One region of the Aeromonas enterica genome, then DNA from elsewhere that is predicted to be linked to it. Evidence: predicted binding sites of a transcription regulator. Region 1 holds the regulator's gene; the other holds the start of a gene.

Region 1 (4,907 bases):
AGGGTAAGGCGCTGGCGGCTGTCGGCCACCGGCTGCAGGGTGCGCGAATGGAGCACCGAGGAGCCGAGGCGGGCCAGCTCGTTCGCTTCGGCCAGGCTCAGACGCTCCAGCAGGCGCGCCTCCTTGACCCGACGCGGGTCGGCGCTGTAGACCCCGGCCACGTCGCTCCAGATGGTGGTGGATTCGCCGTCCGCCAGCAGGGCCAGCAGGCTGGCGCTGTAGTCGGAGCCGTTGCGACCGAGCAGCAGGGAGCGCCCTTCCATGTCGGCGGCGATGAAACCTGTCACCACTATGCGACCGGCATGTTCGGCCAGCCGCGCCTTGAGCAGTTCGCTGGAAAGCGCAGTATCCACCTTGACCAGGGCGCCGTCCTCGGCGCGCAGGAAGCTGCGGGCATCGAGCCAGATGGCCTTGTCGCCGCGGCTGGTGAGCAGGGCCGCCAAGAGGCGCGCCGACCACACCTCGCCAAAGGCGAGCAGGCCGTTGCGGGCGAAGCGGTCAAACTGCCCCTCCAGGGTCTTGGCGATCAGTTGCATGTCGTCGGCCAGTTGCTGGCTCAAGTCGAGCTGCAGATCCCCCTCCAGCAGGCCGTCGATCAGGCTCTGCTGATAGGCGTGCAGGGCGGTGATGGCTTCACCGGCGGCCTCGTCCCCCGCCTCGGCCAGCTCCACCAGCTGGATCAACCGGTTGGTGGTCTTGCCGGCGGCAGAAACCACGATCAGTTCATCTCCGCCAACCTGCTGCTCGACGATAGCCGCGACCCGGCGATAGCAGACCGGATCCGCCAGACTGCTGCCACCAAACTTGTGCACATGGCGCCGCTTCAATCCTGCTTCTGTTGCCACCGCGATCTCTCCTTGTTGCTGCTGTTCCATTACTTCGCTACCTGCTCTGCCTGCTGCGCCTGTTCAAAAGCCTGAGCCAGATCGGCCACCAGGTCTTCACCGTGTTCAATGCCGACCGACAGCCGCAACAACTGGGCGCTGATGCCCGCCGCCTGCTGCGCCGCCGGTGTCATGGCCCTGTGGGTCATGCTGGCCGGATGGGCCACCAGACTCTCCACCCCGCCGAGGGACTCGGCCACCGAGAAGAGGGTGAGGGCCGCGAGGAAGGTGCGCAATCCGGCCTCGCTGCAATCGAGTTCAAAACTTAGCATGGCGCCGAAGCCGGACTGTTGACGGCGCGCAATATCGTGGCCCGGATGGGTCGGCAGGCTGGGGTGATAGATTTTTTTGACCAGCGGCTGTTGCTGCAGGAAGGTGAGGATGCGATCCGTGTTCTCCTGATGGGCGCGCAATCTGGGGGCCAGGGTGCGCAAGCCGCGCAGGGTGAGGTAAGAGTCGAACGCCCCGGAGGTGAGCCCCAGGCAGTTGGCCCACCACACCAGCGACTCGGCCAGCGCCTGCTCCTTGGCAATGGCCACGCCGCCCACCACGTCGGAGTGACCGTTGATGTACTTGGTGGTGGAGTGCACCACCAGGTCGGCACCGAGCGCCAGCGGCTGTTGCAACAGCGGCGAGAGGAAGGTGTTGTCCACCACCACCTGAGCCCCCACTTCATGGGAGGAGGCGGCGATGGCGGCAATGTCCACCACCCGCAACAGGGGGTTGGAGGGGGTCTCCACCCATACCAGCGCCGGCTTCTGTGCCAGCGCTTCGGCCAGCGCGGAGTCATCCCCTTGATCGACGAACTGCACCCGGTAGTGGCCCTTGGCTGCCAGATACTCGAACAGGCGCCAGGTGCCGCCGTAACAGTCGTGGGGGGCGATCAGCAGATCCCCCGTCTTGAGCAGGGCCGTCGTCACCAGATGGATGGCCCCCATGCCGGTGCCGGTCACCACGGCACCGGCCCCCCCTTCCAGCGCCGCCAGCGCGTCCGCCAGATTGGTGCGGGTCGGGTTGCCGGAACGGGCATAATCGTATTGACGGGGCTCGCCAAAGTCGGCAAAGGTGTAGTTGCTGGAGAGGTAGATGGGCGGCACCACGGCACCGTGCTGTGTGTCTGTCTCAATCCCGGTGCGTACCGCCTGGGTGGCCTTGTGGGTCATGTCACTCTCTCCTTGAACTGTCTCTGGGCGATGGCCGCTCTGCTTCTGCCACGGCTATCTTGCCATTGCTGGCCTATGGTGAACTACCTTACGCCAGCACAAAAAAGCCGTCAACACTTCCAGACGTCTAAATGGCTTTGCTGTTGGATTGCCATTAATTTCCACAAGGGTTAAAATCCGCGCTCACGGCCAAACGAGAACAGGTGGATCATGGGTACAGAGTGGAACGGCGACTACGTCAGCCCCTACGCGGAACACGGTAAGAAGAGCGAACAGGTCAAGAAGATTACCGTCTCGATCCCGCTCAAGGTGTTGAAGGTGTTGACCGATGAGCGCACCCGTCGCCAGGTGAACAACCTGCGTCATGCGACCAACAGTGAGCTGCTCTGTGAAGCCTTCCTGCACGCGTTCACCGGCCAGCCGCTGCCCTGCGACGACGATCTGCGCAAGGATCATCCAGACAGCGTCCCCGCCGAGGCGCGCGCCATCATGGAAGCGCTGGGCAAAGAGATCGAAGATTTCGACGCCGAGTAATCCTGCTGCAGATGCCAAACAGCAAACCCTTTTTGAAGATGACGCGGCCCCGGGCCGCGTCATTGCAATCCGCCGCCTCCCCCTTCAGCCTGCGTCGCTACCAGAGCGACATCCGCAGCCACAGCCACGACTTCGCCCAGCTGGTGATCCCCCTGGACGGCCCCATCGAGATCGAGGTGCAGGGTCAGGGGCGCCGCCTCGCCCCCGGTTTTGCCTGCGTGATAGCCCCCGGCGAGCGGCACGACTACGCCGCCGATCCCGCCCTCTCGTTTCTGGTGCAGGAGAGTGACTGGCTCCCCGGCGATCTGGCGGCTCGCCCCTTTATCGAGCTGGACGAGCCACAGCGCCACTACCTCGCCTTCCTGCACCACATGGTGGTAGCGGGTCGCCAGGTGGCGGGTATGGAGCAGGTGTGGCTCTCCCTGCTGGCACAAGGGCAAGGAGTGCACTCCTCTGTTCCCCCGCGTCTTGCTGCCCGTATCCTCAAGGTGCAGCGCCACATCGAGGCCCACCTCGCCGAGCCCCTCACCAATGAACGGCTCGCCGCCATCGCCTGCCTCGGTCAGAGCCAGTTCAAGCACGCCTTTCGTCAGCAGCTGGGGATGAGCGTCTCCCACTACATTCGGGGGCGGCGCATGACGCTGGCACGCACCCTGCTTGCCCACACCCAGCTACCCATAGGCGAGATCGCCAGTCGCTGCGGCTACCAGAATCAGGGAGCCTTCAGCGAGCGCTTCCTGATCGAGAGCGGGCTGCCCCCCTCCCTCTGGCGCCAGCAAAACGGCCTTTCGCCGTAACAGGGCGGCCAGTCACCGAAGACAGTCAGCACCGTTTCGAGGCATGCTGAGGCCAATGCAAGGTGTGTGAAAGGAGGAGCCAAGATGCAGACCATTAGCTGGCAGGATTTCGAGATGGTGGAACTGAGAGTGGGCACCCTGGTGCGGGTCGAGCCCTTCCCCGAGGCGCGCCGGCCCGCCTACAAGGTGTGGGCGGATTTCGGCCCCGAGCTCGGGGTGCGCAAGAGCAGCGCCCAGATAACGGATCTCTATCGCCCGGAGGATCTGGTGGGACGCCAGATAGTCGCCGTGGTCAACTTTCCCCCCAAACAGATAGGCCCAATCCAGTCGGAGTTTCTGCTGACCGGTTTCTATCGGGCCGACGGCGCCGTAGTGATGGCCATCCCGGAGCAGGCGGTGGAGAACGGCGCCAAGCTGGGCTGATGCCGTTGGCCCCATGAAATGAGAGAGGCGACCCCGGGGTCGCCTCTCTCATTTTTTGCCACAGCTCGCTGTTACTTCAACAGGCTGAAGATCAACGCCGAGACCGCCAGCGACCCGGTCAGCAGGATGAAGCCGTTGGTCCAGCCCTGGCGGAAGCGGGCCAGCGCCTCCACCTTGTAGATGGCCACCACCGGCATGATGAAGAGGATCATGGCGATGACCGGGCCAGAGAGGGTCTCCATCAGCCCCAGAATGCCCGGGTTGATGATGGCGGCGCCCCAGATAGCGAAGAACATCAGGGCGATGCCGAGCCGGTCCGCCTTGGCCAGCGACAGGCCGGTGGGCTTGGCAATCAGGCTTTTGAGGCTTTCGCGGGCACCGAGGAAGTGGCCGAGGAAGGAGGAGCTGATGGCGATGAAGGCAATAAGCGGCCCCAGCGTCACGATCACCGGGTTGTCGGTGATGTTGGCAAGATAGGAGAGCACGGAAACGTTCTGCGCCTTGGCCTCGGCCAGCTGGGCCGGGGAGAGGCTCAGCACGCAGGAGAAGACGAAGAACAGCACGAAGCCCACCAGCATGATGGTGGTATTGCGCAGGATCAGGCCGCTCTTGGCCTCCGCCTGCTCGCCATATTCCCGCCGCTGCACGTTGGCAAAGCCAGAGATGGCGGCGGCGTGGCTGAAAGCGAATACAGTGACCGGCAGCGCCAGCCAGACGGTATTGAGGAAGCTAACCCCTTCAAACGCGGTCACTTCCGGCCACTGCCACTGGGGAATGAGATAGCAGGAAAGCGCCGCCAGAATGGCCGCCAGCGGATAGACCATGAAGGCAAACGCCCGCAACATCGCCTTCTCCCCCGCCATCATCACGGCGATCATGGCGAACACCAGCAGGCCGGAGAGCATCACCCGGTTCGGGGTGGCCATGCCGAGCTGGTTGACCATGAAGCTCTCCACCGTGTTGGTCAGCCCCACCCCGTAGATGAGCAGGATCGGGAAGATGGAGAGGAAGTAGAGCGCCGAGATGAGGCGGCCGGCCATCTTGCCGAAGTGCTCCTCGGCTACCTCGGTGAAATCGGCGTGAGGGCGGGAGGAGGAGAGCACGAA
Region 2 (4,907 bases), 120 kb from region 1:
CACCCTGGCACAGACCCAGCTGCAGGCGATGCAGATGACGGTGTTCATCCTGCTGCCATCCATCCTGTTATCGGGTTTCATGTTTCCCTACGAGGGGATGCCGGTGCCAGCCCAGTGGATTGCCGAGGTGTTGCCGGCTACCCACTTCATGCGGCTGATCCGGGGCATAGTGCTGCGGGGTGGTGAGCTGTCTGAGTTGCTGCCGGACGTGCTCTGGCTAATGGGATTCACGCTGCTGATGCTGACCCTGGCCGCCCACAGGTTCAAGAAGAGTCTGGATTGAGGCGTTTGCCGGTGTCCGATTTTGCGGGTACCGGCGTTTGATGCCTAGCTGCCGCGCTGCGCCGTTCTGGTCAGGGTGAGGTAGTTGCCGAGCACAGGCAAGCCTTGCAGGTGGCGGCGCAGCATGTCGAGGGCGGCGAAGGCGAGGATCTTGCGCCGGCTATCGGGATCCGGGTGGCTGGCCTTCAGCGTCTGGCCGATCTGTTGCCCGTCGGCGCAGAGCAGCAGTGGCACGCCGTCCGGTCCTTCCCAGCCTATGGTCAGGCTCAGCCCCTCACTCCTTGCCTCCAACTGCGCCAGCTGGCTGGCAACGTCGCCGCGAAAACCGGCCTCAAGTTGGGGATACTCGTGGCAGAGGGCGAGCAGAGCACCCCGGCTCTCCCCCTCCAGCAGCGTCAGCGGCCTATCCCCCAGCAGGGTCAGGATCTGCCGGGCAGGCTCTTCATCTCCCCGTCCCACCAGCCAGGGCTGGATCGCCGCGAGCAGCCGCGCCTCGGCAGCGTCCATGTCGGCGGCGCTGGCGCCGTGGCCTATGAGTTTCAGCTCGATCAGCGGCATGGAGGAGCGGTAGCCCAGTTCGATGCCGGCGGGCCAAGGTGCGGCATCCAGCATGTCGGAGAGGGCCGATTCCGAGATGCCGAAGCTGTAGCAGCGGCGCAGTTCGGTATCGATCTGTGCGCCAGCCAGTGCTTTGAGGTGTGGCATGATTTGTTCGCGCACCATCTGCTTGAACTCGAACGGTACGCCCGGGGTGAAGAAGAGCCGGCTCTTGCCATGGTTGGCCGGATGGGTGACCACAAAGCCGCAGGCGGTGCCGACCGGGTTGTCGAGGATCTCGCACCCCTGTGGCAGCCAGGCCTGCTTGGCGTTGCTGGCGGGCATGGACCTGCCGCGGCTGGCGTAGCGCGCTTCGATGGTAGCGAGCCAGTCTGGGAACAGGGTGAGCGGCTGGTCGAAGGCTTCAGCCGCCGCCTGGGCGGTGAGATCGTCGGCGGTGGGGCCGAGCCCGCCGCATACCAGTACCACCTCGGCGCGCTCGCTGCTCTCTGCGAGCACTGCCTTCAAGTCCTTGAGGTTGTCCCCCACGGTGATGCGGCGGCGTACCTGCCAGCCCTGCTCCAGCAGCAGGGCGCTGAGCCAGGCGGCATTGGTGTCCACTACCAGACCCGTCACTATCTCGTCTCCGGTGCTGATGATCTCGATACGCATGGGGGCTCCTCGGGGCTGACGGCTGGGCTAGGGTGGGCCACCTGTGTGGCCGGGTCAATCAGGGCTTGGTGTGTTCGAAGTAGTAGCTGATCCGGGTACGCGGATTGAGGTACTCGAACACGGCCGGCGGCAGTCGTTTGGGGTGGATCACCTTGGCGATCGACAGCTCGGCCTGCTGCAGATCTATGATGGCCGCCTCCTGGCGCGGGATGCGGGGATCGTACACCAGCACGGAGGGGTAGAGCAGGCGGGAGGCATTCACCGACATCACCAGCCCTACCTGACCGTTGGAGAGCTGCACCACGCTGCCCGGCGGGTATATGCCCATCAGCCGGATCAGCATGCTGAGGTATTCCGGGTTGAACTGGGCCTTGCGCTGCTTGTAGAGGCCGCTCAGGGCCGAGTAGGGCACCTTGGCCTGCAAGTGGCAGAGGTTGTCGTACTCGTTGATCAGCGACACCATCTGGGTGAGTGGATCGAGCTGCCCCTTCTTGAGCCCCTCGGGCCCGCTGCCATCCAGGTATTCGTGGTGATGCAGCACGATTCCTTTGGCCCCGGCCGGAAAATCCTTGGCCAGATTGAGCAGATCCAGCCCATAGCGCGGGTGCTGGGCCATCAGGTTCTGCTCCGGCTTGGTCAGCGGCTCGGTCTTGCGCAGGATCTGGCTCGGGATCTTCAGCTTGCCGATGTCGTGGAACAGGGCCCCCATGCCGACCTGGCGGATCTCGTCGGCCGACATGTTGCACTCCTTGGCCAGCAGCATGCTGAGCACGCTGACGTTGAGGGAGTGGAAGTAAAGGTTGTTGCCATCCTCGCTGTCGGAGACCAGATGCAGCACCATCTCGTCCACCGACAGCAGCTGCTCCGTCATGGCGTTGATCAGCTCCTGCGCCTCGCCGATGGCGTTGAGGGGGCGGGACTGGATCTTGCTCATCACGTTGCGCACCTGCGCCAGCGACTGCTGGAACTGCTTCTCGCACTGCTGCAGATCGCGGCGATACTGCTGCAACTGCTCGATGCGGCGCTCTTTCTCCTGCTGCATCTCGGTCTGGCGCTGGGAGGCATCCTGCGTTTCGGTTGGCTGCGACTGGATCTGGCTCAGCGGCTTGGGCGGCGCATCGCTTTTGTCGGGGATGATGGTGACGAGCTTGAGACCGAGCCGGCGGATCAGCTCGATCTCCTCTTCATTTTTGAGCTTGAAGCTGGAAAACAGGAAGGGGTGTTCGCGCCAACCCAGTGGCAGAGAAACATAATTGCCGACTTGCAGCCGGTCTACTGAAATCTTGATACCTGTCATTGTCTTGGATGCGAGAGACACACTGAGCCGTATGCTAGTCAAAGGTGGGGGTGAATACAAAAGGTATCTGATGACAGGGTGGGCGCTTTATTATAGGCTTCTGGATGTCCAGACATATTTACCGATGCAGTACAGGGAGTAAGCATGCCGATCAAGATCCCGGATCAGTTACCCGCCGCCGAAGTGCTGGGGCAGGAGAACATCTTCGTGATGACGGAATCCAGGGCCGTCACCCAGAACATACGCCCGTTGCGGGTGTTGATCCTCAACCTGATGCCCAAGAAGATTGAAACCGAGATCCAGCTGATGCGGATGCTCTCCAACTCGCCGTTGCAGGTGGACGTGGATCTGCTGCGCATCGACGATCGGGAGTCGAAGAACACGCCCCAGGCGCACCTGGAGAACTTCTATCACGACTTCGAACAGGTGCGGGGCAACAACTACGACGGCATGATCATCACGGGAGCGCCGCTCGGGCTGGTGGAGTTCGAGGAGGTGGTCTACTGGCCGCGCATCGTCGAGATCATCGAGTGGTCCCATCAGCACGTGACCTCCACCCTGTTCCTCTGCTGGGCGGTGCAGGCGGCGCTGAAAGCCCTGTATGGCATGGAGAAGCAGACCCATGGCGAGAAGCTCTCCGGCGTCTATCGCCACCACAGGCTTGATGAGCACGAGCCGCTGCTGCGCGGCTTTGATGACGAATTCGTGGCGCCCCACTCCCGCTATGCGGCGTTCGACGGGGATCTCATCCGCGCTCACACCGACCTGCAGATCTTTGCCGAATCGGAAGAGGCCGGCGTCTATCTGGCGGCGACCAAGGATTGTCGCCAGGTGTTCGTCACCGGTCACCCTGAATACGATGTGCTGACCCTGGATGGGGAGTACCGGCGGGATCTGGCCGCCGGGCTTGAGCCGGTCATCCCGGTCAACTACTACCCGAACAACGATCCCGGCCGGCCGCCACGCGCCAGCTGGCGCAGTCACGGCCACCTGTTGTTCTCCAACTGGCTCAATTACTACGTCTATCAGCTCACCAGTTATCGGGTGGAAGACATAGGCAAGGTGTTTACCTACCAGCAGCCCAAGTAAGGAGCCGAGTGGCTGGGCTCAGCCGGCCTGTTCCCGTCGGGCGGTCAGGGCATCGAGCCACTGGCGATGCACCGCCAGGGTGAAGGCTTTGGGCCTGTGGGCCCGGATGGCGGCCATGGCCTCCTGCTGTGGCTGGCCGAGGGAGACAAGCAGTGCGGCTGCGATCAGGCCTGTGCGGCCGCTGCCCCCCTTGCAGTGGATGACCAGGTGTTTGCCCTCGCGCAGCAGTCCGGTCAGTTGCGGCAGTGCCTGTGACCAGGCCTGCTCGAAGGTGGCATCGGGGGCCTGATCGTCTTCGATGGGCAGGTGGAACCAGCGCATGCCGCTCGCCTCGACCCGTGGGCCAAGCTGGCTCAGTGCCAGCCGGGTCAGTTCAGCCTCAGTCATCAGGGTCAGCACGCCATGGGCACCCGCCAGCCTGAGCTGATCCAGTGCCAGTGACAGCGCCACCTGCTGGGTGCCGGGGCAGGGGGTCAGCAGCAGCTGGCCATCGACGCGGGGTACTTCCTGGCTCCAGAAGGGGTGAGACGGGTGCATAAAGGTCCTTATGAGGCCAGCAAGGGCGAGGCGAACCGGGCATGACCCGGTTTCTGAGTGCGCCAAAGCATAGGGGGCGCGGCCCCGATGTCAATCTGCGTTGTGTTCGGCCCGGTTTACGGGCAGAGTCTAAAAAATTGATCGGTTCAAGGAGTTAAGATGAGAAACCTGGATCAACTGGATTTGGATATCCTGGCCCATCTGTTTCGCGATGCGGGCATGACCAACAAGGATCTGGCTGCGTTGGTCGGTGTGGCGCCGTCCACCTGCCTGGAGCGGGTGCGCAAGTTGCAACAGGACGGGGTGCTCAAGGGCGCGCACTGCGAGGTGGATCACCAGGCGCTCGGTGGCCATATTCAGGCCATGGTATCGCTGCAACTGGCGCGTCACAGCCGCCAGATCATCGATGCCTTCCGCGACGCTATACTGGCGCTGCCTGAGGTGATCAGCCTGTTTCACATGGGTGGCAAGGATGATTTCCTGGTGCATCTGT

Evidence for each region. Region 1 encodes MetJ, which represses methionine synthesis genes. Its sites were predicted from a motif close to AGANNTCTAGANNTCT; they were not measured.
Region 2: a site for MetJ is predicted at 2,891-2,906, ahead of metA (homoserine O-succinyltransferase MetA). Genes of this name have one in related genera too.

Annotation. Positions count from the first base shown of each region.
Region 1 is NZ_JBSTYL010000003.1:189,239-194,145, forward strand. It holds gene ACW5XD_RS04950 (bifunctional aspartate kinase/homoserine dehydrogenase II) at 1-875, opposite strand, end outside; gene metB (cystathionine gamma-synthase) at 875-2,047, opposite strand; gene metJ (met regulon transcriptional regulator MetJ) at 2,258-2,581, shown strand; gene ACW5XD_RS04965 (helix-turn-helix domain-containing protein) at 2,620-3,378, shown strand; gene ACW5XD_RS04970 (tRNA-binding protein) at 3,463-3,801, shown strand; gene ACW5XD_RS04975 (aromatic amino acid transport family protein) at 3,873-4,907, opposite strand, start outside.
Region 2 is NZ_JBSTYL010000003.1:305,400-310,306, reverse strand. It holds gene ACW5XD_RS05530 (ABC transporter permease) at 1-283, shown strand, start outside; gene ACW5XD_RS05525 (competence/damage-inducible protein A) at 328-1,491, opposite strand; gene ACW5XD_RS05520 (HD-GYP domain-containing protein) at 1,550-2,788, opposite strand; gene metA (homoserine O-succinyltransferase MetA) at 2,933-3,877, shown strand; gene ACW5XD_RS05510 (cyclin-dependent kinase inhibitor 3 family protein) at 3,896-4,414, opposite strand; gene ACW5XD_RS05505 (Lrp/AsnC family transcriptional regulator) at 4,574-4,907, shown strand, end outside.